Regions from separate parts of the Citrobacter portucalensis genome, predicted to be linked through region 1. Evidence: predicted binding sites of a transcription regulator. Region 1 holds the regulator's gene; each other region holds the start of a gene.

What was found. The regulator LexA, encoded in region 1, represses DNA repair genes until DNA is damaged. The targets are predictions, from matches to a motif close to TNCTGTATGTACATACAGNA.
Region 2: mutH (DNA mismatch repair endonuclease MutH) is a predicted target of LexA. The motif match lies at 1,369-1,388, and genes of this name have one in related genera.
Region 3: umuD (translesion error-prone DNA polymerase V autoproteolytic subunit) is a predicted target of LexA. The motif match lies at 3,072-3,091, and genes of this name have one in related genera.

What each region holds. Positions count from the first base shown of each region.
Region 1 covers NZ_CP092466.1:4,736,758-4,744,788, forward strand. The annotation lists gene dusA (tRNA dihydrouridine(20/20a) synthase DusA) at 84-1,082, opposite strand; gene LY264_RS22860 (cupin domain-containing protein) at 1,190-1,678, opposite strand; gene zur (zinc uptake transcriptional repressor Zur) at 1,794-2,312, shown strand; gene LY264_RS22870 (CsbD family protein) at 2,361-2,570, opposite strand; gene dinF (MATE family efflux transporter DinF) at 2,707-4,026, opposite strand; gene lexA (transcriptional repressor LexA) at 4,158-4,766, opposite strand; gene LY264_RS22885 (diacylglycerol kinase) at 4,876-5,244, opposite strand; gene plsB (glycerol-3-phosphate 1-O-acyltransferase PlsB) at 5,415-7,835, shown strand; gene ubiA (4-hydroxybenzoate octaprenyltransferase) at 7,896-8,031, opposite strand, start outside.
Region 2 covers NZ_CP092466.1:924,186-932,216, reverse strand. The annotation lists gene ptsP (phosphoenolpyruvate--protein phosphotransferase) at 1-390, opposite strand, end outside; gene rppH (RNA pyrophosphohydrolase) at 403-933, opposite strand; gene mutH (DNA mismatch repair endonuclease MutH) at 1,618-2,313, shown strand; gene LY264_RS04490 (TerC family protein) at 2,389-3,102, shown strand; gene ygdR (lipoprotein YgdR) at 3,247-3,465, shown strand; gene LY264_RS04480 (NADP(H)-dependent aldo-keto reductase) at 3,572-4,612, shown strand; gene lplT (lysophospholipid transporter LplT) at 4,713-5,906, opposite strand; gene aas (bifunctional acyl-ACP--phospholipid O-acyltransferase/long-chain-fatty-acid--ACP ligase) at 5,899-8,031, opposite strand, start outside.
Region 3 covers NZ_CP092467.1:193,774-201,804, reverse strand. The annotation lists gene parM (plasmid segregation protein ParM domain-containing protein) at 1-959, shown strand, start outside; gene LY264_RS25725 (plasmid partitioning/stability family protein) at 1,030-1,353, shown strand; gene LY264_RS25720 (Y-family DNA polymerase) at 1,357-2,628, opposite strand; gene umuD (translesion error-prone DNA polymerase V autoproteolytic subunit) at 2,628-3,056, opposite strand; gene LY264_RS25710 (hypothetical protein) at 3,512-4,255, shown strand; gene LY264_RS25705 (hypothetical protein) at 4,610-5,071, shown strand; gene LY264_RS25700 (hypothetical protein) at 5,071-5,409, shown strand; gene LY264_RS25695 (hypothetical protein) at 5,774-6,553, shown strand; gene LY264_RS25690 (antirestriction protein ArdA) at 6,961-7,467, shown strand; gene LY264_RS25685 (hypothetical protein) at 7,510-7,698, shown strand; gene LY264_RS25680 (hypothetical protein) at 7,714-7,866, shown strand.

The DNA.
Region 1 (8,031 bases):
AAAAATAATGCGTTGATTTATAAAGAAAACGCCCCGCGACAAAGCGCAGGGCGTGGTGAAATTAACTAACTTTTGGTGAAAACTTAACCCTTGTCTGCCACCAGCTTCAGCGCGTGCTCCAGAACGTTAATATCTGCCCCGGCTTTATGTGCATTCTCGCTCAGGTAACGACGCCACTGGCGCGCACCGGGAATACCCTGAAACAGCCCCAACATATGGCGTGTCACATGTCCCAAATAGGTTCCCTTACTCAGTTCACGCTCAATATACGGGTACATGGCACGCACCACGGCGACTGGATCGGAATCTTTGGTGGTAGCTGCAAAAATCTCGCGGTCAACGGACGCCAGAATGCCTGGGTTTTGATACGCCTCACGCCCCACCATCACGCCATCCATATGTTGCAGATGAATTTTCGCTTCTTCCAACGATTTAATGCCGCCGTTGATCGACATCGTCAGATGCGGAAAATCGCGCTTTAACTGATAAACACGGTCATAATCCAGCGGTGGAATTTCGCGGTTTTCTTTCGGGCTTAACCCTGACAGCCAGGCCTTGCGGGCGTGAATGATAAACATCTCACATTCGCCTTTGCCAGATACCGTGTTGATGAAATCGCAGAGGAATTCGTAGCTGTCCTGGTCATCAATGCCGATACGAGTTTTCACCGTAACCGGAATCGACACCACGTCGCGCATCGCTTTGACACAATCGGCGACCAGTTGCGCATTCCCCATCAGGCAGGCACCAAACATACCATTCTGTACGCGGTCGGAAGGACAACCCACGTTGAGGTTAATTTCGTCGTAGCCCCGCTGTTCAGCGAGCTTAGCACACTGCGCCAGCGCCGCAGGATCGCTCCCGCCCAGTTGCAATGCGACCGGATGTTCTTCTTCGCTATACGCCAGATAATCGCCTTTACCATGAATGATTGCCCCAGTGGTTACCATCTCCGTATAGAGCAGCGTCTGGCTGGACAGTAAGCGCAAAAAGTAGCGGCAGTGTCTGTCCGTCCAGTCGAGCATCGGCGCGATAGAAAAACGATGAGCGGGAAAAGCGGTAGACTGAGATTCAGGCAGCATGGCGAATATTCAAGCATCCGGTTAAAAAAGGGGCGCTACTATAGCATAGACCGTTACGATAGTGAGCCACATCCTCGCGGCTCACTCCCCCTGACCCTAAACAAAAGCTATTTACGCCCCGGTTTTCCGTCGTGAGATCCAAAAAACTGTGGCGGATGGTCGACCCAGCGATCCTCACGTGTAGCGGCGTAGACCGGGTTAAGCGGATAATAAATGCGGTTGTATTTTTTGTTCGCCTCACCCACGACTAACAGGCGCACCTCTTCACTGGTGTTATTGATAAAGGTATGGCACACGCCTGTACCTGCCGGGAAACCGACGCTGTCGCCCGGTTCCAGCTTCCATAAATACCCGTTAATCCAGGCCTCAGGATAACCTTCCAGCACGTAGATAAATTCTTCTTCATCGCTTTCAGCGTGCGGGTACGACGTGCGCCGACCCGGCGGCAGGCGTTCATGATGAATGCCGAGTCGTCCTAACCCCAACTTGCGGGCAAGCGGCGCGCCAATAGCAAATAGCTCATCGCTGTCAGGATAAGTGGAGTCATCAGCCCCCTCAACCTCACGCCAGTGGCGAATACAATCGGGTCTTTTCATGGTTATTTTCCAGTATTGCGATGCGTCAGGTATAGCACACCACGGTGGATCTCGGCGTTTTAAGCAGAACATGTTAAAGTAAGGGATTAACCTTCCACGCAAATCGAGGCGCCAAATGGACAAAACCACTACGCAAGAGTTATTGGCTCAAGCTGAAAAACTCTGCGCGCAACGCAACGTGCGGCTTACGCCACAACGCCTCGAAGTACTGCGTCTGATGAGCCTGCAGGAAGGTGCGATCAGCGCCTATGACCTGCTCGACCTGTTGCGGGAAACTGAGCCACAGGCTAAACCACCTACCGTATATCGTGCGCTCGATTTTCTGCTGGAACAAGGTTTCGTGCACAAGGTGGAATCCACCAACAGCTATGTGCTTTGTCATCTGTTCGATCAGCCAACCCACAGTTCCGCAATGTTCATTTGCGACCGCTGTGGCGTGGTAAAAGAAGAGTGTGCGGAAGGCGTGGAAGACATTATGCATACGCTGGCGGCAAAAATGGGCTTTGCACTGCGGCATAACGTTATTGAAGCCCACGGGCTGTGTCCGGCCTGTGTGGAAGTTGAATCTTGCCGCCATCCTGGCGAGTGCCAGCATGACCATACGATTCAGGTGAAGAAGAAAGTTGGGCGCTAGGTAAGCGGGAGAGCGTACATCCTTGTACTCTCAGGAGGGAAGGGTTAATTACCAGCGGTAATCATTACGTTTTTCCCAATCGTTAACTTCTTTCTCCGCCTGATCTTTCGCGTAACCGTAACGCTCCTGGACTTTACCGACCAGTTGGTCACGTTTACCTTCAATGACCGTCATATCATCATCGGTCAGTTTGCCCCATTGCTCTTTCACTTTACCTTTAAACTGCTTCCAGTTGCCGCCGACTTCGTCTTTATTCATCATCAAGTCCTCATCGTTAGGTTGTGAATAGCGAGAGTGCCATGTCCAGACACATGCTGTTTTTGCTGGACGTGAGAATAAGTGTAGTCAGTGATTCTGGGTTTTATTTACTATTCGGAATTTTTAACCATCCCGCTCAGGCAAACCAGGTTCCATTACGCCAGTGACGTCGCCAGATAAAGGCCAGTGAAAGCCCGCGCAACGCCAGGAAAACGGTTAACGCCAACCACAAGCCATGGTTTCCCAGCCACGGCAAAGTCAGCAGCGTTAATGCGAATCCTGTGGCAGCAACGGCCATACTGTTGCGCATTTCTGCCGCGCGCGTCGCGCCAATAAACATTCCGTCGAGCAGATAACACCAGACACCCACCAGCGGTAACACCACCTGCCAGAAAAGATAGCGATCGGCCAGCTGTTGGATCTGCGGCAGCGAGGTCAGCAGCGCAACAATCTGCTCGCCAAACAGGGCATAAACCAGCGAAAACAAAATAGCCACAATACCGGACTGTCGGCAGGCCGCCCGCCAGACGTCCTGCAACTGGCTACCATCTCGCGCCCCATAGGCCTGGCCCGAATGCGCTTCCACGGCATAGGCAAATCCATCCAGCGCGTAGGCGGTAAAGGTTAACAGGGTCATCAGAACGGCATTAACCGCAATGATATCGCCTCCCAGACGCGCACCCAGCACCGTGATTGCGCCAAAACAGAGCTGCAGCAGTAGCGAGCGCAACATGATGTCACGGTTAAGCGCCAGCAAACGGCGGAAGTTGCCACGCCACGCCTGCTTCAGCATTGCCAGCGAAATTCCGCGCATATGCAGGACTTTGCGCACCATCATCAGGCCGATCAGCAAGGTGGCATATTCAGCAATCACCGTTGCCAGTGCCGCACCTTGCACGTTCATATGCAGGCCCATCACCAGCCATATATCGAGCACAATGTTGAGAATATTACCGACAATCAACAAGATAACCGGCGCACGCGCATACTGAACGCCAAGCAGCCAGCCGAGCAGCACCAGATTCGCCAGCGAGGCGGGTGCGCTTAACCAGCGAATTTCGAGGAAACGTCGGGCCTGCTCCAGTACCGCTTCACTTCCGCCAACAATGTGCAGAGCCAGATCGATAATCGGCGTACGAAAAAGTGCGATAAGCAACCCTGCTCCCAGCGCCAGCATGAGCGGCTGCACCAGTGCGCGCGCCAGCGCCTGCGGATTTTTCGCACCAAATGCCTGGGCGGTAAGACCGGTGGTGCTCATGCGCAAAAAAAGCAGCAGCATAAAAAGAAAACTGGTTGCCGTAGCACCAACCGCAACACCGCCAAGATAGACCGGACTATCCAGATGACCAATCACCGCGGTATCCACCAGTCCCAGCAGGGGAACGGTGATATTGGAAAAGATCATGGGTAAGGCGAGGTGCCAGAGTGCTTTATCAGAAGAGGTAAAGAAAGGCATACAGGAGGGCCTGAGAAGAAGTTAGACGTACTGGACAATGTAATGCAGGCCCGGCAAGCGCAGCGCTACCGGGCACGTTGCCGGATGGCGACGTCATCGTCTTATCCGGCCTACAGGGATTCAACAGAAAATTACAGCCATTCACCGTTACGGATGACGCCTACTGCCAGCCCTTCAATAGTGAAGTTTTGTTCGCGCAGGTCGACAACGATAGGTTTAAATTCACTGTTTTCTGGCAGGAGTTCAACCTTGTTTCCCTGCTTTTTCAGGCGCTTAACCGTAACTTCGTCATCAATACGGGCAACAACAACCTGGCCGTTACGCACGTCCTGGGTTTTATGCACAGCGAGTAAATCACCGTCCATAATCCCGATATCTTTCATCGACATACCGCTAACGCGCAGAAGAAAATCGGCGTTCGGTTTGAACAGTGAAGGATCGACTTGATAGTGGCCTTCGATGTGCTGCTGCGCCAGAAGTGGCTCACCGGCTGCCACGCGCCCCACAAGCGGTAACCCTTCTTCTTCTTCCTGCAACAGTCGAATACCGCGCGATGCGCCGGATACAATTTCCAGCACACCTTTACGCGCCAGCGCTTTCAGGTGTTCTTCAGCTGCGTTTGGGGAACGGAACCCCAAACGCTGCGCGATCTCCGCACGCGTCGGTGGCATACCTGTCTGGCTGATGTGATCTCTAATGAGATCAAACACCTCTTGTTGCCTGGCCGTTAACGCTTTCATTCCGCCCCCTGGGTGTATATACAGTTATGCTGTGAGTATATACAGCTAAAGGCGATTTTGGAACCGCAAACTGCACAAAAAACAGGAGATTTATGCAGTTGTGGAAGCCTTATCGCAAATGCGACCACAACAGGATGCCCCAAGTGATTAGAGCGACAAAAATAGACAGCAATACCGCAGCCGACCCCATATCTTTCGCCCGGCCGGAAAGTTCGTGGTACTCAGAACCAATACGATCAACCACCGCTTCAATCGCACTGTTGAGGATTTCAACGATCATCACCAGCATCACAGAACCAATCAACAACACGCGGGTAATTGCATCAACATCCAGCCAGCAGGCGATGGCGACGCCCAGCAGGACAGCAACACTTTCCTGACGGAATGCCGCCTCATTAATCCATGCGGCGCGAAAACCTTTCCAGGAATAACCTGCAGCTTTGATAATTCGGGTGAATCCAGTGGTATTATTGGCCATCAAAAAGAACCTTTTTACATTATTAGCGTCAATGTCATTGTAACGTTACCCCGTTTGTTCAGGGTGTGGCAAAGCAGCGCGAAGTATGACCGGATACCACAGAAATTCACTAAACTTTCTGATATCCTTGCAGCGCATTTGCATTATTAACCAGAGGCTTTACATCGTTTATGTCCGGCTGGCCACGAATTTACTACAAATTACTGAATTTACCATTAAGCGTCCTGGTAAAAAGCAAGTCTATTCCAGCAGAACCTGCTCCGGAATTGGGACTCGATACTTCGCGTCCCATTATGTACGTCCTACCGTACAATTCGAAAGCTGACTTGCTGACGCTGCGTGCCCAATGTCTGGTGCACGACCTCCCCGATCCCCTGGAACCACTAGAGATAGACGGAACGCTGTTACCGCGCTACGTGTTTATTCACGGCGGTCCGCGTGTATTCACCTATTACACGCCGAAAGAAGAGTCCATCAAGCTGTTCCACAACTATCTCGACTTGCATCGCAGCAATCCAGATCTGGATGTGCAGATGGTGCCAGTTTCGGTGATGTTTGGCCGTGCGCCAGGGCGTGAAAAAGGCGAGGTCAATCCGCCGTTACGTATGCTAAACGGCGTACAGAAATTCTTTGCGGTGTCCTGGCTGGGTCGCGACAGTTTTGTCCGCTTCTCCCCGTCGGTCTCTCTGCGCCGTATGGCGGATGAACATGGTACGGATAAGATCATCGCTCAGAAGCTGGCACGCGTGGCGCGCATGCACTTTGCTCGCCAGCGTCTGGCCGCTGTCGGCCCGCGCCTCCCTGCCCGCCAGGATCTGTTTAATAAGCTGTTAGCTTCAAAAGCGATCGCTCGTGCGGTAGAAGATGAAGCGCGCAGTAAAAAAATCTCCCACGAAAAAGCACAGCAAAATGCCATTGCGCTGATGGAAGAGATTGCCGCCAACTTCTCCTACGAAATGATTCGTTTGACGGACCGTATTCTGGGCTTTACCTGGAACCGTCTGTATCAGGGGATTAACGTTCACAATGCTGAACGTGTACGCCAGTTGGCGCACGATGGGCATGAAATCGTGTACGTTCCGTGCCACCGCAGCCATATGGACTATATGCTGCTGTCGTACGTTCTGTACCACCAGGGTCTGGTGCCGCCGCACATCGCAGCCGGTATCAACCTGAACTTCTGGCCAGCGGGTCCGATTTTCCGCCGTCTGGGCGCGTTCTTTATTCGTCGTACCTTCAAGGGCAACAAGCTCTATTCCACCGTTTTCCGCGAATACCTGGGCGAGCTGTTCAGCCGCGGCTACTCGGTTGAGTACTTTGTCGAAGGGGGCCGTTCACGTACCGGTCGTCTGCTCGACCCGAAAACCGGCACGCTGTCGATGACTATTCAGGCGATGCTGCGCGGCGGTACACGTCCGATTACCCTCGTTCCTATTTACATCGGCTATGAGCACGTAATGGAAGTGGGCACCTACGCAAAAGAGCTGCGTGGCGCGACGAAAGAGAAAGAAAGCCTGCCGCAAATGCTGCGTGGCTTAAGCAAGCTGCGTAACCTGGGTCAGGGCTACGTCAACTTTGGTGAACCAATGCCATTGATGACTTACCTCAACCAGCATGTGCCGGAGTGGCGTGAATCTATCGACCCTATCGAGTCTATCCGCCCGGCCTGGCTGACGCCGACGGTGAATAACATTGCCGCCGATTTGATGGTGCGCATTAACAACGCAGGCGCGGCCAACGCCATGAACCTGTGCTGTACTGCTTTACTGGCCTCTCGCCAGCGCTCTCTGACCCGTGAACAGCTGACCGAACAACTCGACTGCTACCTGAGCCTGCTGCGCAACGTGCCGTATGCTGCGGATTCGACGGTGCCGGCACAGAGCGCCAGTGAATTGATCGATCACGCCTTGCAGATGAACAAGTTTGAGGTCGAGAAAGACACCATCGGCGACATCATCATTTTGCCGCGCGAGCAGGCGGTATTGATGACCTACTACCGCAACAACATTGCGCATATGCTGGTTCTGCCTTCGTTGATGGCAGCCATCGTGACTCAGCATCGTCGTATTTCACGCGCCGCGCTACAGCAGCATATTGATGCGCTGTATCCGATGCTGAAAGCGGAGCTGTTCTTACGCTGGGAGCGTGATGAACTTGCCGGAGTGATTGACGAACTGGCCAGCGAAATGCAGCGCCAGGGACTCATCACCCTGACCGATGACGAACTGCATATCAATCCAGCCCGCTCCCGCACGCTACAGCTGCTGGCCGCAGGTGCTCGCGAGACGTTGCAGCGCTACGCCATTACCTTCTGGCTGCTGAGCGCGAACCCGTCCATCAACCGTGGCACGCTGGAGAAAGAAAGCCGCACCGTGGCGCAACGCCTCTCAGTGCTGCACGGCATTAACGCGCCGGAATTCTTCGATAAAGCCGTGTTCAGCTCTCTGGTGCTGACGCTGCGTGACGAGGGATTCATCAGCGATACCGGAGATGCCGAACCGGAAGAGACGATGAAGATCTATCAGATGCTGGCCGAACTGGTCACGTCAGATGTGCGTCTGACCATCGAGAGCGCTACACAAGGCGAGTAAGCATAAAAAAACCGGTCGGAATGAACTGACCGGTTTTTTATTTTGCAGACTAGACCAAACTCAAAAATGCCAGTAGCTCATCGCCAGTCCTAAGAACAACACCAGACCGACGTAATTATTATTCATAAACGCTTTAAAACAGGCATCACGTTCGCGATTGACGATCAGTTTCTGCTGATAGACAAACAGCGCGCCC
Region 2 (8,031 bases), 1.3 Mb from region 1:
ACGCTGCTGCACCACCAGCACACCTAAAAGCTGGCGACGCTGAATGATCGGTACGCCTAAGAATGCACGAAAACGCTCTTCTTTTACCGAAGGAATGTATTTAAAGCTGGGATGTTTTTGCGCATCGGCGAGGTTGATAGGTTCCGCCAGCCTGCCAACCAGGCCAACGATACCTTCATCAAACGCGAGTGCGACAGTGCGACCACGTGGTTTTTTTAGTCCCCGGGTCGCCATGAGGTAATAACAACGTCGATCGTGATCGGCCAGATAGACCGAGCAGACCTCTGTATCCATCGCAAGACAGATGTCGGTAACCAGTATATTCAGCGCTTCGTTCAGACGCGGAGCACTGGCCACCTTTTCGACTATTTCGCGCAGGCGGGTGAGCATAATTTGCGTAGCTTAACCTCTTTTACGTCTGTACGCAGGTGCGCTTTGTGGCTTAGGAGTGCTCTCCTGAAGCGCCATGACAACACTTGCGAATTCTTTCATCACCCTGCGATAGACATCGCGTTTAAATGACACCACCTGTCGAACCGGATACCAGTAACTCACCCAGCGCCAGCCGTCGAACTCAGGTGTACTGCTGGTTTGCATATTGATTTCAGCATCACTGCTGACCAATTGCAGAAGAAACCATTTTTGTTTCTGGCCGATACAAACCGGCTTTGTGTCCCAACGCACCAAACGTTTCGGTAACTTGTAACGCAACCAGTTACGAGTAGAAGCAAGGATCCGTACATCTTTACGACTGAGACCCACTTCCTCAAAGAGTTCCCGGTACATCGCCTGCTCTGCTGTCTCTCCTGCATTGATCCCACCTTGTGGGAATTGCCAGGAGTGCTGACCAAATCGCCGGGCCCACATGACCTGCCCCTGGCGGTTACAAATTACTATCCCTACATTCGGGCGGTAGCCATCGTCATCAATCACCGGACTACCTCAACATAAACCTTATATACAAACGATTGTTTCACACTCCTGAGGGGCGGTAAACCACTCTGTTAAGGGTGCGATATTCTAATAACAATTGAATAACTCACAGTTAAAGGCCGAGTTATAAACAGAAGAAGGGCAAGCAAGGCGATTTTATTCACCTTTTCTGTGGATATAGTTGTGAAGAAGTACGGAATTACTATGGGAAAACCCAGAACAGTCCGAATAAGACATTCGTCACGTATCAAAAATACTCTTATACATTCATAAAGTTAAAACCGATCAACGCAGATTAACACACAGAAATGTGATGTGCATCACGCATACGATCTTCACGCTGATGAAAGATCGACCAGCGTTGGTTTTACCCACAGATTATGCCAATAAGTTAGGCACAATTTGTGTGAAAATTCGATTTTCGTCGCACGTCAAGGCTGTAAATTGAAACAGTAGTGGGGGTTTTTCACAGTTATCCCATCTTTCTGTGGATAACATGGTGTAAGATCCTGTTCATTGTCAGTGACCAGAATTGGAAAACCCGCTTCGCTGTTGCGCAACTCCGCGAACGTGAATCTAAAAACCAATATAAATCATAGAATTGAATAAAGCATGTGGAAAAAGATAAACTCTGTCCACACGGTATAAAATCACTGCTCATTTTTTCACCTAAGGGTTAACCCGATGCCAGAACTCCGTCCGTTGCTTTCTCCCCCTGAATCTGAAGCCCAGTTGCTGAGCCAGGCACGGCAGCTTTCGGGCTACGCGTTAGGAGAATTAGCGGCAATGGCGGGAATCGTTACGCCGAAGGATCTTAAGCGCGATAAAGGCTGGATTGGCGTCCTGCTGGAAATCTGGCTCGGTGCCAGCGCGGGCAGTAAACCAGAGCAGGATTTTGCGGCGCTGGGCGTGGAGCTGAAAACGATCCCTGTGGACAGTCTTGGCAGACCGCTGGAAACCACCTTTGTGTGTGTGGCACCGTTAACCGGCAATACCGGCGTCACCTGGGAAACCAGCCATGTACGACACAAACTCAAACGTGTTCTGTGGATCCCGGTAGAAGGCGAACGCAGCATCCCTCTGGCTGAGCGCCGCGTCGGCTCTCCCCTGCTGTGGAGCCCGAATGAAGAAGAAGAGCAGCAATTACGGCTGGACTGGGAAGAACTAATGGACATGATTGTACTAGGCCACGTCGAACGCATCACCGCTCGCCATGGGGAAGTACTGCAACTGCGTCCTAAAGCCGCCAACGCCCGCGCGCTTACCGAGGCCATTGGCGCCAACGGCGAACCCATCCTGACCCTGCCACGCGGCTTTTACCTGAAAAAGAACTTCACCCGCGCATTGCTTGAGCGACATTTCTTGTTCCAGGCGCAATAGGCACCGTCCGGCCTTTCACCCGCCGCGTTACGGGCCTATAATTACCGCTTCTTTTTTTTGGCAGGACTTTGTTCGATGTTATTTGCATGGATAACCGATCCTAACGCCTGGCTTGCGCTCGGTACGCTGACGCTGCTGGAGATCGTTCTTGGGATCGACAATATTATTTTCCTTTCTCTGGTTGTAGCTAAACTCCCGACAGCGCAACGCAATCATGCCCGACGTATTGGGCTGGCGGCGGCGATGATCATGCGTCTGGCACTGCTGGCTTCTATCGCCTGGGTCACGCGGCTGACAAACCCGCTATTCGAGCTGTTTGGCGAGGCGATATCAGCACGCGACCTGATCCTTCTGCTGGGGGGATTGTTCCTGATCTGGAAAGCCAGCAAGGAGATCCACGAATCCATTGAAGGTGAGGAAGAGGGGTTAAAAACCCGCGTATCTTCTTTCCTGGGCGCGATTGTGCAGATCATGTTGTTAGACATTATCTTCAGTCTGGATTCCGTGATTACTGCGGTTGGCTTGTCCGATCATCTGTTTATTATGATGGCGGCGGTGGTGATTGCCGTAGGCGTGATGATGTTTGCCGCGCGCCCAATTGGCGAGTTTGTCGATCGCCACCCTTCGGTGAAAATGCTGGCGCTCTCGTTTCTGATTCTGGTCGGTTTTACGCTGATTCTGGAAAGTTTCGACGTCCACGTTCCGAAAGGATATATCTATTTCGCCATGTTCTTCTCTATCGCGGTAGAGACCCTGAACCTGTGGCGTAATAAAAAAAATCCGCTCTGATGAAATCCATCGCTCCCCGCAAGGGGAGCGAATGCCAGCCACACCTACCCCTTCTCACAGTTTAAGATTTTACTGCTTTCACCCTGCACAACTTCGCGTTATTACTAAACTATTGTCAGACGCAGGCCATGTGAGGATAAGCAGATGAAAAAATGGGCAGTTTTGATTTCCGCCGTAGGACTGGCTTTTGCCGTTTCCGGATGCAGCAGCGATTATGTAATGGCGACAAAAGATGGTCGAATGATCCTGACCGATGGAAAACCAGAAATTGACGATGATACCGGTCTGGTGAGCTATCACGACCAGCAGGGCAATGCGATGCAGATTAACCGCGATGATGTGTCTCAAATCATTGAACGCTGATGGTTGAGGTCAGCAGCGCGCTGGCCTTAACAATTTTACTTCCCTTTTTCTCTTCCCTCAGCCATTTTTATAATCCTTATGTCGTGATTATAAAAAGGAAACGGCTATGCAATATCACCGTATACCCCACAGCTCGCTGGAAGTCAGTACACTGGGGCTGGGCACAATGACGTTTGGTGAACAAAACAGCGAAGCCGACGCACATGCACAGCTCGATTATGCCGTAGCACAGGGCATTAATTTGATCGACGTTGCCGAGATGTATCCGGTACCGCCGCGTCCTGAAACCCAGGGTCTCACCGAAACCTACGTAGGTAACTGGCTCGCCAAACACGGCAGCCGCGAAAAGCTGATCGTTGCGTCTAAGGTCAGCGGACCATCACGTAACAACGACAGCGGCATTCGACCGAATCAGGCGCTGGACCGTAAAAATATCCGTGAAGCGCTGCACGACAGCCTGAAAAGACTGAAAACCGATTATCTGGATCTGTATCAGGTTCACTGGCCGCAGCGCCCGACCAACTGTTTTGGTAAGTTAGGCTACAGTTGGACAGACTCCGCGCCGGTCGTTTCCCTTCTCGATACGCTGGACGCGCTGGCCGAGTTTCAGCGCGCCGGGAAAATTCGCTACATCGGCGTTTCTAATGAAACCGCGTTTGGCGTGATGCGCTATCTGCACCTGGCGGACAAACACGATCTGCCACGCATCGCCACCATCCAGAACCCCTACAGCCTGCTGAACCGCAGCTTTGAGGTTGGACTGGCTGAAGTGAGCCAGTATGAAGGCGTTGAGCTGCTGGCTTACTCTTGCCTGGGCTTCGGTACGTTAACCGGGAAATACCTGAACGGCGCGAAACCTGCCGGTGCACGCAATACGTTGTTTAGCCGTTTCACGCGCTACAGCGGCGAGCAGACGCAGAAAGCCGTTGCGGCCTATGTGGATATCGCGAAACGCCATAATCTGGATCCTGCGCAAATGGCGCTGGCATTCGTGCGTCGTCAGCCGTTTGTCGCCAGCACTTTGCTGGGCGCCACGACGATGGAGCAGCTAAAAACCAACGTTGAAAGCCTGCATCTGGAGTTGAGCGAAGAAGTACTGGCAGAGATTGAAGCGGTGCATCAGGTGTATACCTATCCTGCACCGTAACAGTTAGCGCCTGATGGCGCTACGCTTATCAGGCCTACAAAGTGAGCATCCTGTAGGCCGGATAAGGCAACGCCGCCATCCGGCAACAGCATACAACAGACTATTGGCGGCGCTGCCAAATCCACAGCGCCGCAATCGCCAGCGCAAACAGCGCACCAAATCCAATACCAATCGCAACTGCCGGGATCCCCACTAGCACCGCCAGTGAGTAAACCCCCAGCATCAACAGCATCGCGCTGTTTTCACCCAGGTTTTGCACCGCTATCGCATTACCCGCGCCGACGCTTTTCTTACCCCGTTCCTGCAGCAACGCATTCAACGGCACCACAAAGAAGCCACCCGACACGCCGATAAGCATCAGCAATGCGTAGGCCGGAAGCAGCGAATGTTGAAGAGAGAAAATCAGCACCACGACGCCAATCAGGATCCCCGCAGGCATACAGCGCGACACGGTTTCCAGCGTTACCAGCTTCGCGGCCGCACCCGCACCGACCACAATCCCGATTGCTACCATGGCATTGAGGTAGGTCGGTGTGGCGTTATCGGTGATGCCGAGCGCCACCGGGACCCACAGCACCAGCAGAAAACGCAGCGTAACGCCCGCGCCCCAAAAAAGGCTGGTTCCCACCAGCGAGAAGCGTGTTTCACCGTTGCGCCACAGCGAGGAGGCGGCACAGAAGAAACTGCGCGTCATTTTCCCCAGATGCCAGGACTGGCCAGGACGAGCCGCGGCCAGTTTCGGGATATACAGGTTAGCCACCACGGCGCCAGCATAGGCCAGGGCACAGGCAGAAAGCGCGGCAATCACGTGCCAGTCGGCCAGAACGCCGCCGGCGACAGAACCGAGCAAAATCGCGGCAATGGTGGAGGCTTCCATCAGGCCGTTAGCCTTCACCAGTTTGTCGCCGGTAGTCAGTTCACCGAGAATGCCGTACTTGGCCGGTGAATACGCCGCCGCGCCGATTCCCACCAGCGTATACCCAAGAAACGGATTAATGCCGAAGCAAATACTCGCCGCACCCAGCAGTTTCAGAGCGTTCGCGAACATCATCACTCTGCCTTTGGCAAAGCTATCCGCCACCTGTCCCACAAAGGGGGCAAACAGAATGTAAGCGCCCACAAACACCATTTGCAGGATTGGCTGACTCCAGTCCGGATAGAATTGTTCTTTCAGCAACGCCAGCGTAGCAAACAGCAACGCGTTATCGCCAAACGCCGACAGGAACTGCGCGGCGATAACGGACATCATCCCTTTGGACCAGATTGAAGTGTTAGTGTGCACTGACTCACTCATGTTGTTTTTCCGGCTCATCGACCCAGCTTTTCAGCGTAACAAAATCCGGCTTACCGCTGCCGAGTAAGGGGAGTTGCTTCAGATGGCGAATATCACGCGGTACGGCGAGTTCAGGTACACCGTGCGCCCGCGCATACTGCTGTAGTTTTTCACGTGTCAGCTCGCTGTCGGTAGTGAACAGCACCAGCGCCTCACCTTTGCTGGCATCACTCTTGATCGCCGTGGCGTGCATTTTGTCTGAGGATACCGCCAGCGCCAGTTGCTCAACCATTTCCAGCGAAACCATCTCTCCGGCAATTTTAGCGAATCGCTTAGCGCGCCCCTGAATCTGTACAAAGCCGTTTTCATCAAAGCGCACGATGTCTCCGGTGTCATACCAGCCGCGCTCAATCTCACCTTGCGCATTTTCTGCTGTCGGCACTTCCAGCACGCCAGGTTTTTCGACGCGCAAATAGCCGCTCATAATATTAGGACCTTTCAGCTGTAAACGCCCACCGTCCTCAATTCCCGGAACAGCCAACAGTCGAGCATCCATACCAGGCAAGATGCGCCCTACCGTTCCCGATTTTGCCGCCATTGGTACGTTAATCGACACAACCGGCGCACATTCCGTCACGCCATAGCCTTCAAGAACGCGCAGGCCAAATTTCTCCTGCCACAGCTGCTTTGTGCTGTCCTGAAGTTTTTCCGCTCCCGCCACCACATAGCGCAGGCGGTGGAAATCGTACGGATGCGCAAAACGCGCGTAGTTGCCGAGGAACGTTGAAGTACCAAACAACACGGTGCAGTTCCGGTCGTATACCAGCTCTGGCACAATGCGGTAATGCAGCGGGCTGGGATAAAGAAACACTTCTGCGCCAGTCAGTAGCGGCGTGAATAATCCCACCGTCAGGCCAAAGGAGTGGAACAGCGGCAGCGCCGACATAAAACGGTCATCGGCGGTGAAATCGGCAATCGTTTTGATCTGCTCAACGTTCGCCAGAATGCTTTTATGACTGTGAACCACACCTTTCGGATGGCCTTCTGAACCAGAAGTAAAGAGGATCACCGCAGCGTCTTCCGGCTGCTGCTTCACCTGCGCCAGATGCGGTGCCAGCAGATGTGAGAAAATCCACAGCTTATCGCTAAAGGTCACATCAGCTTTTAAGTCTTCCAGATAAACCCAACGCACCTGGGTGAGCTGTTCCGGTAAATGCCAGAGTTTGCCTTTATCGAGAAACTGTCGGGATGTGAAGATCGTTTTAATTTCAGACGCAGTAATGGCACTGGTTAATCCTTTCACGCCCGCGGTGTAGTTCATCATGGCCGGAATGCGTCGGCGCGCAATGGCGCCAAAAATGACCGCTGCGCTGATCCCCGCGTTTGGCAGCATCAGGCCGATTTTTTCACCTTCGACGCTGTATTTTTCCAGAATACGGGCCACAAAGAGCGTCTTTGTCAGCAGCTTGCGGTAGCTGTCCGGGGTAAAGTTAACATCTTCAATGCAGTTTTTGCCTGCGCCAAAACGGTATTTCGCCGCCAGCAGCGACTCGTATAGCGTTTCACGCGGACGAACCGCCATGCGTGCTTCCATCATAATTTGATGCAGCATCTCTCCGGCAATTTTGCGGCGATCGCGAGCACGCGGAGCTTCCGGCATCGGCAGTTGTGTGGGCGGTAGGATGTGTAAGCGGATGCGCGGGAAGAATCGCTGTTTAACCAAACCTTTCAGGCGGCTAAAGCGGGAAAGCTCCGCGCCTTCAATGCGCACAGGAACCACCGTCGCCCCCGACTTAGCGGCAACAAACCCCGCGCCGTCATAAATTTTCATTAACGAGCCGGAGGTCGAAATACGTCCTTCCGGGAAAATAACCACCGGACGGCCCTGTTCGACCAGACGAACCAGATGTTTAATCGACATCGGTTTGGTTGGATCTAACGGTACGAAATCAATCAGCGGGGTTAGCCAGCGCATATACCATTGCTGGCTGATCGAGGTGTAAACAGCGAAGACGGGACGAATCGGTAAAAAGAGCGCCAACAGGATGCCGTCTATAAATGAGACATGGTTGGGAGTGATTAGAACGCGTTCTCCCTGTAGCGCGCTGACATCGCCCGTGACGCGAACGCGGAAAAGCACGCGAAA
Region 3 (8,031 bases), on a different replicon from region 1:
GTGATGACGGATCAACAAACGTAAAACTTGCCTGGTATGCCGGGAAGAAGCTGCAGACGTCAGTATCTGCGAACTCATTCCGTACCGGCTGGAAGGTAGAGGGGCTGGGAAATCGACAGACTTTTAACTACGAGCTCGATGGCAAGAAGTACACCTATGATGAAGTCAGCAATCAGTCTATCCTGACGACTCATATTGAGTATCAGTACACTGATGTGAATGTTCTGGCTGTACATCATGCATTACTTAACAGCGGGCTGAAGCCACAGGCTGTTTCACTGACGGTGACACTGCCTATCAGTGAGTTCTATACAAAAGAATGCCAGAAGAATGAGCTCAACATTCAACGCAAGATCGACAACCTTATGCGGCCGGTAAAACTGAACAAAGGTGAGACGTTCAGTATTGAACACGTTGAAGTTATGCCGGAATCCCTGCCTGCCGTGTTTACCCGTCTGGTAAAAGACAGTGTCGGGCCTTACGAGAAATCGCTGGTAATCGACCTTGGCGGAACGACTCTCGATGTTGGCGTCATTGTCGGGCAGTTTGATGCGGTCAGTGCCATTCATGGTAATTCGGGTATTGGTGTGTCAATGGTCACTCAGAGTGCCCTCAGTGCGCTTCGTATGGCTTCAAGTGATACCAGTGCCATGGTGGCTGATGAATTGATAAAACACCGCCATGATATGGATTTTGTCCGCCAGGTGATTAATGACGAGAGCAAAATCCCACTGGTGATGGATACCATTGAAAGCGCAATCGTCAGTCTGGGGGCTAGAGTGGTGGATGATCTTGCCGATTTCCGTCATGTAAACCGGGTTTATATTGTCGGTGGTGGTGCGCCGCTTATCGAAACGGCAGTCCAGGCGGCATGGCAACATCTGGGTCCGAAAGTGGTTATGATGTCCTCTCCACAGACCGCACTGGTAGAAGCGATCGCCGTATTTAAAGGGGAGTAATGAAGTGAGTGAGGAACGGAAAAAATTCACGTTATATCTGCATCCTGAGAGGGATGCAGACAGACAGGCTCTGGAAGTCATTGAAGCCGTTCCCCGTTCTGCCCGGGGCGAGTTGTTCCGGAATGCGTTTATTTCCGGAATGGCTCTGCAGCAACTGGACCCTAGATTGCCCGCGCTTCTGGCCGCAATGCTGAACAAGGAGTTTACAGCTGACCAGCTGACCGGGCTGCTCAGTCAGACTACCGGATGGAAACCTACGCAGGCTGATATTCGCTCAGTGCTTCAGGAACTGGGAGCAGGGCAGTTTGCTCCTGCAATCAAGCCCGAAGTCGTAGAGGATGATGAGCAGCAGCGACTGGAAGAAGCCCGAGAAAAAATGAAGAGCTTCCTCTGATACTCAAATTGAGGCGCACGGTATATCAGTCCATTTAGTTGTGTATGCCGGCGACAGCATTTCTCTTTTCATCTGCCAGTCCGGCGCTATTCCGCGCCCAGCAAACCATACCTTCCCGAGCCCTGAGTGGTTTATGCCATCCAGGGCTTTCATTAGCTCCTCGCTTCGTTCCTGCGGCTTAACGTCATCGAAAAGATTTAACTGTGCTACCCCCGTAGGAGTGAAGTCATTCAGCATTACTCCAGCCTTTGCATATCGATGCCCGTCGAGCCAGATACAGTCCAGGGCTTTTACTGAGGCTTTAATGATGTCCCGGGTGTCGCGTGTGGGTACTAGAAGCTTTTCACTGGCCACGTTGCCGTAATACGGTTCGTTGACTGCGAAAGGGGAGGTTTTGATAAAGACCGATATGTGCCGGCAGAACTGATGTTCTCCCCGCAATTTTTCAGCCGCGCGTTCGGCGTACTGGCAGATAGCCTGTCGCAACGCTTCGTAAGTCGTGATGCGCTCTCCGAATGATCGGCTGCAGACAATCTGCTGCTTCGCGGGCGGGGCCTCTTCAAGAGATATACAGGCCTCACCGTTCAGCTCGCGTACGGTCCGCTCCAGCACCACGGTAAAGTTCTTGCGTACAAAGGCAGGGTTCATGCGCGCCAGCTGCAGCGCAGTCGTCACGCCGTATGTATTCAGCTTTTTGCCTATGCGGCGACCAACCCCCCAGATTTCCTCCACTGGCTGCAGTGAGAGCAGTTTCTCCGTCCTACGGAGATTGCCAGTAGTCAGGGCCAGCACGCCACCAAATTGCGGCCACTCCTTAGATGCCCATTGCGCTGATTTTGCTAAAGTTTTTGTCGGTCCCATCCCGACGCCAATTGTCAGTCCGGTTCCTCTTAGGACATGCTCGCGCAGCTGCCGTCCGAAATCTTCAAAGTCAGTACAGCCATCGATGCCGCGAATATCCAGGAACATTTCGTCGATACTATACTGCTCAACGCGGGGCGCCAGTTCTTCCAGATGTGCCATGACCCGGTTGCTCAGACTTGCGTACAGCTCATAATTACTGGAAAACGTAAGGACTTTCTCCGGGAACTGCATTGCTTTTAGCTGAAACCAGGGGATCCCCATTTTGATTCCAAGCCGCTTCGCTTCCTTCGATCTGGCTATAACACAACCATCATTATTGCTAAGAACAACCACTGGTTTATCACGTAAGTCAGGACGAAAGACCTTCTCACAACTCGCATAGAAGCTGTTCACATCTGCCAGGGCGAACATCATTCATGTCCCCGGGTTTTGTGTACAAAGGCAGTTACGACACCGAAAATTTGCAGGTTCTCCGGGTCTGGCCATAGAGTTGGGTAGGCTGGGTTCATCGCCTGGAGTCCAGGCCGTGGCCTCAGCAGCAATCTCTTAACCGTGAACTCTCCCTCTATCTCAGCTATGACGATGTCTCCGTGTTGAGCCTGTTCGGCTTTATCGACGATCATCAAGTCGCCCGAATGCAGGCCGATGTCGGTCATCGAGTTGCCGATAGCTCGTACAAAATAGGTTGAGCTGGGCCGCGATATACAGTACTGGTTCAGGTCTAGTTCGGCCTCCACGTAATCCTGGGCCGGTGAGGGGAACCCGGCCTGGCAGCGATCGCTATAGAGAGGGATGGGCGTCAACTCAGGATTGCTGTCAGCACGTATAAACTCAAACATAACCACCTCAAATAATACTGTTTGCATATACAGTATTATTGCCTTATTGAAGACACTTTCAAGTATTGATTTTTTGCTGCCTTTAACCCTCTGTAGTTCCTGGAAAAACTCCACCGGTGATGTGGTATCTTGCTCTCGTTGAGAGCTGGGTTACTTATCCACAGAATCGGGGGATAACGATGTGGGTATATCCAATGAAGTCACTTTGCTGCTCTATTGCAGTCAGATTATCTCCAGCCATCGCTTAAACAGTTGCACCGTGCCGGCAAAAATAAAGTCGCCTGCAACTGCACCCGTTCGCACTCCCTCTGGTCGCTTGCGCTGCGGCTTTGCCTCCGGAACTTGATTTTTGCCTGATGGCACGTTGCCGCCTGTCACTTATGGCGGGAGACATCCTCCCGTACGTAAAAAGCTACGGCAGAAGAAGCCTGGTAAATCAAACGAAGGAGCACCCTATGAATCTTTATATGACTCTTGCACCAACCCGCAGCCGTCAGATCCTGTCAGAAAACAACTGGCCGTCGTCAGTCGTTGTCCAGCCTGATGCGAACTGTTATTGCTTCACTATTTCGGGCCATATCACTACCGAATCTATTATGGCGATGCTGCCGGCAATTGCTTCACGTGGCCATCTTGATGTCCGTGCGGTCCATGGCCTGCAGCAGATGTGCAGTGATCTCAATCTGTGTGCAAGCGTCAGCGGCGAAATCCTGAAAGGTGATCCCTGTTTTCGGATTGATTTTGAGGAGGCGAACCCGGTCGGTATTGGCCTGGCTGAAGCGATTGAAGCCGATTTGATGGTCCTGTGCCGTCAGATCTTCATTGATGCCGGCATTATTAACGACATGACCGGAGCCCAGTATGAAGGGATCAATATTTTTGAACGCCAGACACGCCACTTCTGGGTTTTTGGTGAAGCGTGGAATGATATGCCGCCGCTGATGCGCCCGGATGCTGAACAACAGCAACTATGGCTGACAGAAATTTTTCACCATGGGGCCGCAGTCGTTGCCGTTGGCCTCGCGATTTACCGTGATTTTGACATGGTCCGTGAAGGTGACCGCAGCGCCGGCATTTGCATTATTCGTCCGGGAGCGCCAGTACGCCATTGGCTACCTCTGAACGTACTCCATGATCTGGCTGATGAGGTGCGCCAACGCATCATCCACGACCGGGAACTTAGCGCTAGTTTTTCCTGAATATGTCCCCGGGAAACCGGGGCTCATCATCTCTCCCCAGCCATCCACTGCCGGCATTGAACCGGCAGCGTCTGGTTATCCCATCTTCAGGCATGGGTGCGCCGTGCCTTCACTATAGCCCGACTGTGGTGAATGCAAGGGAAGCTGCGCCGCCAGCTGCGCCCGGCCGCCTAGGATTTAACGTCTTATCGCCGTTCCTTCCGTCGGTTTTCCGCTCAATTTTCACGGAAAACCCGTCCGGAACGCCTCTGCTATTACCGGCTACCGGCCTTGCTGGCGCCCTTGCATTAACCACTGATCGTCGGGCTGTCGTGTCGGCACGGCGCAGATGGGTGCCGGGTTAAGGAGGGAAATATGTTTAAGCTGACGTGTATTACGCTGGATGATGGCCAGCATGCGGTGTTTCTCAATGGCCACTGTCTGGCCAGTGACGATGTAAGTGGCCATAAGTTTTCCCTGGGGGAGATCCTTGAGCGTCTGTCCCGGCTACCAGGCGTTCAGACCGAAATGGTGAAATGGCCGGTACCGCCAGGAGACTGGGAGTGGTTTGATGTGGCCAACGCAGTTTTCCCGGCACCTGGTCTGTGGCGTCGTGAAATGACTGTATCGGGGATGATTGCCAGATTGCAGCAACATCCTCTGGATGCACTTTGTACAGGGACGTTCTGGCTGGCCGACGATTTCCTTTCGCTCGATAACACGCTGGACAACGAGACGATTGAGGCTGCGATGGCACTCGCTGATGAATGCCATGATGCCAATATCGGTTTCAACTGGGATCACCTGCAGTGGGCGATTGAAGAGGCAAAGAAATAATGAATACCTGGTTGATTGGCGTCGATATCGAAGTTTCTGATCTTGAGTTTCCGTCATATTTCCTGATCCAGGCGGAGAGTCTGGCGCTGGCGGAAGCCGGGGTTGTTTATATGGGGAGAACCTGGTGGCAGGAATGCCTGGAAGAGAGTGATGGCTGCCGATGGGCTTATCGTTCCGGAAAGTCGGTCTGGTTTAACAGCATCACACTGCTTGATGATGTTGAAAGTTCTATCCTGCAGGGGCTTAAATTCCTGGATGCCTGGGTTGTTACCGGTGATCTGACAAGCCCGCGGGTTCAGAATCAGTTCAACGAACACTGGGACGAATTCACCCGCTAACCGTGGCCGGGCTGCATTGTCAGCCCGCCAAATCAGCCATAAGGATGTCGTGGACTCCGCTTTTTATGCCGCGCCGGTGTCGCGGCGGGTGTCAACGCCGTGCCTCCACTATAGCCCGACTGCGGTTAATGCAAGGGACATGGCCGGGCCATCTCCACCATCGCCCGGTCGCAGTAAATTTTTTATGTTTTTCAACGTTCTTCCCGTCGTTCTCTCGCTCAGGTTTCGCTCGATAACCGTCCAGACCGTTTCTGCTTTTTATCTGCGCTGCGGCCTCCGGTTCCGCCCTTGCATTTCCCGCGGATCGTCGGGCTGTCGTATCGGCACGGCGAAGCAGTCGCCGCGTCGAGACAAGGAGAAAACTATGACCACCGCTTATCGCTTTATGCACCGTCACACCCGTAACACGCTGGTTGCCCGTGGCTGGCCAGCCACGATGGATATCGATACCAGCCTGAATTATTCGCGTGGGGAAGGCGTCGCTTTCTATGGCCAACTGGGGGCGTCCGATCTGCTGCGCCTGTTGCCTGAAATTGCGCTGCGTGGCCTGATGCCGGATAGCGCACTGAATGAACTGCTGCCATTAGTTAGCGGGAGCGATCTGATTGTTCGTCTTTACCGCAACTCGCTGGGCCACCGCAAAGCCCACGCTGGCACGATTTCGCTGGAATACGATAACTGTCCTGCCGGGATGTCGGTAAAACAAATCCTGTGCCTCCTGAAAGCCCTGCGAGACGAAATCAACCATGTCTGTAGCTGTGTCGCCGCTGCCGGATACCGCCTGACAGAAGCCCTGCGTCCTGCTGCTGATCCTCTGGTGTTTACCCGCCGGACGCGCAACTTCACGCTCTCCGTGATTGAAGTGGAAGCCGGAAGCGATGATACCGAGTGGGATAACGACACTCTCGACGCGCGCCTGAAAGCCGTCCTCGACGGGCAGGAAACGTTTCGTCGCCTCCAGATCCGTCTCGAATGTCACGGTCGCGTTGTTGGTGTCACGGACGTACCGTTCGCGCTGCGTCACCCGGACAGCCCATCACGCGTATGGTTTGAGCGCCGCTGGTTACGTGATGCGGTCAGCGAGGCCCGCGTCGAAATTGACGCGATGATGCGGTCATTCTCCGGAATCCGGATTGCTGCGTGACCGACGGGCGGGGCAGATTGCCCCGCAGTTCTGTACAGGAATCGGATGTCGCGCTGCTCCGCTATACCAGCGCGACCTCCACGCTGTTACGGGCGCGCGGGGGATGAGATTTCGTGCGGTCTGCGGCTAACGCCGTGCCTTCACTTTAGCCCGACCGCTGCGTATGCAAGGCACGTGGCTGGCGCCACCTCCACCGTCACCCGGTCGCAGTTATTTTTGATGATTATCGGCGTTCTTCCCGTTGTTTTTCTGCTCAAAAATTCGCAGAAAAACCGTCCAGACCGCCTCTGCTTTATCTGCGCTGCGGCCTCCGCTTCCGACCTTGCATCCTCCGCTTTTCGTCGGGCTGTCGTGTCGGCACGGCGTAAGCCGGTACTCAGATAACCTGGACTATGGAGGGAACACCCATGAACACTATCACCACCACCCCGGCGGTATACGTTGGCACTTATCACAAATACAACTGTGGCAGCCTGGCCGGAAAATGGTTTGATTTGACCGATTTCGACGAGAAAGAAGACTTTCTGGAAGCCTGTCACGCGCTCCACGCGAATGAGCATGACCCGGAACTGATGTTTCAGGACTGGGAAGGCATTCCTTCTCAGTTTGCCTCTGAAAGCTCTGTGGACTGGGATTTCATCGATGCCTACAAACAGGCGAAGGATGTAGGTAAGGACGCGGCATTTATCGCGTGGGCCGAATACAGCGGCGAATGCGACTTTGACGCGTTCGAAGACGCCTACTATGGCGAGGCCGTGAGCGAAGAAGATTTTGCTGTGGACTACGTGAACGAACACAGCCTGCTGGCGGCTATCCCTGAGAGCCTGCGCGGCTACTTTGACTATGACGCGTTTGCCCGTGATTTGTTTATCGACACTTTCAACTTCATTGATGGCTATGTTTTTCGTCGCTAATTCTGATAAGGCAGGGGAAACCCTGCCGGAAAAAGGTTCCCTATGAAAATGACACCTGAAACACGCAAAATTCTGAAACACTACAAAACTCTGGTAAACGAACGCCGCAGGGAATTAGGCCTCAGACCCATAACGACGCCAATGCTCCTTGACGATATTTGTGATTTGTTGACTCGTCGCGAGCAACTATTTATCGGCGGCCAGTTTATCCAGCAAAAAGTTAAATATTAGTCCCGGAGGCGGCCAATGAGCCGCCTGTTCGCGCGCGGGAAAACCCTGTCATCCCTGCGGGATGACGGCAGGGGAAAGCGCCTGCGGCGCATTCCCTCCGCCGGTGAAGCCGGTGATGAATCAGTTCTGAAATCTGCTTTTCCTGCTGTCGTTTCTGAAACATGCTGACCTGCGTGGGCGTGGGCGTGGGCGTGGGCGTGGGCCGCGTGGCCAGAACCATAACCAGAACGATAAAAACCGGGGCTTTCAGATACTTTTTTTCCACGGGCTGGTTGACCCGGGCGACTTCCCTTCGGGAACCGGGGCTGTCATGCTTCGCACCGAGCCAGCTGC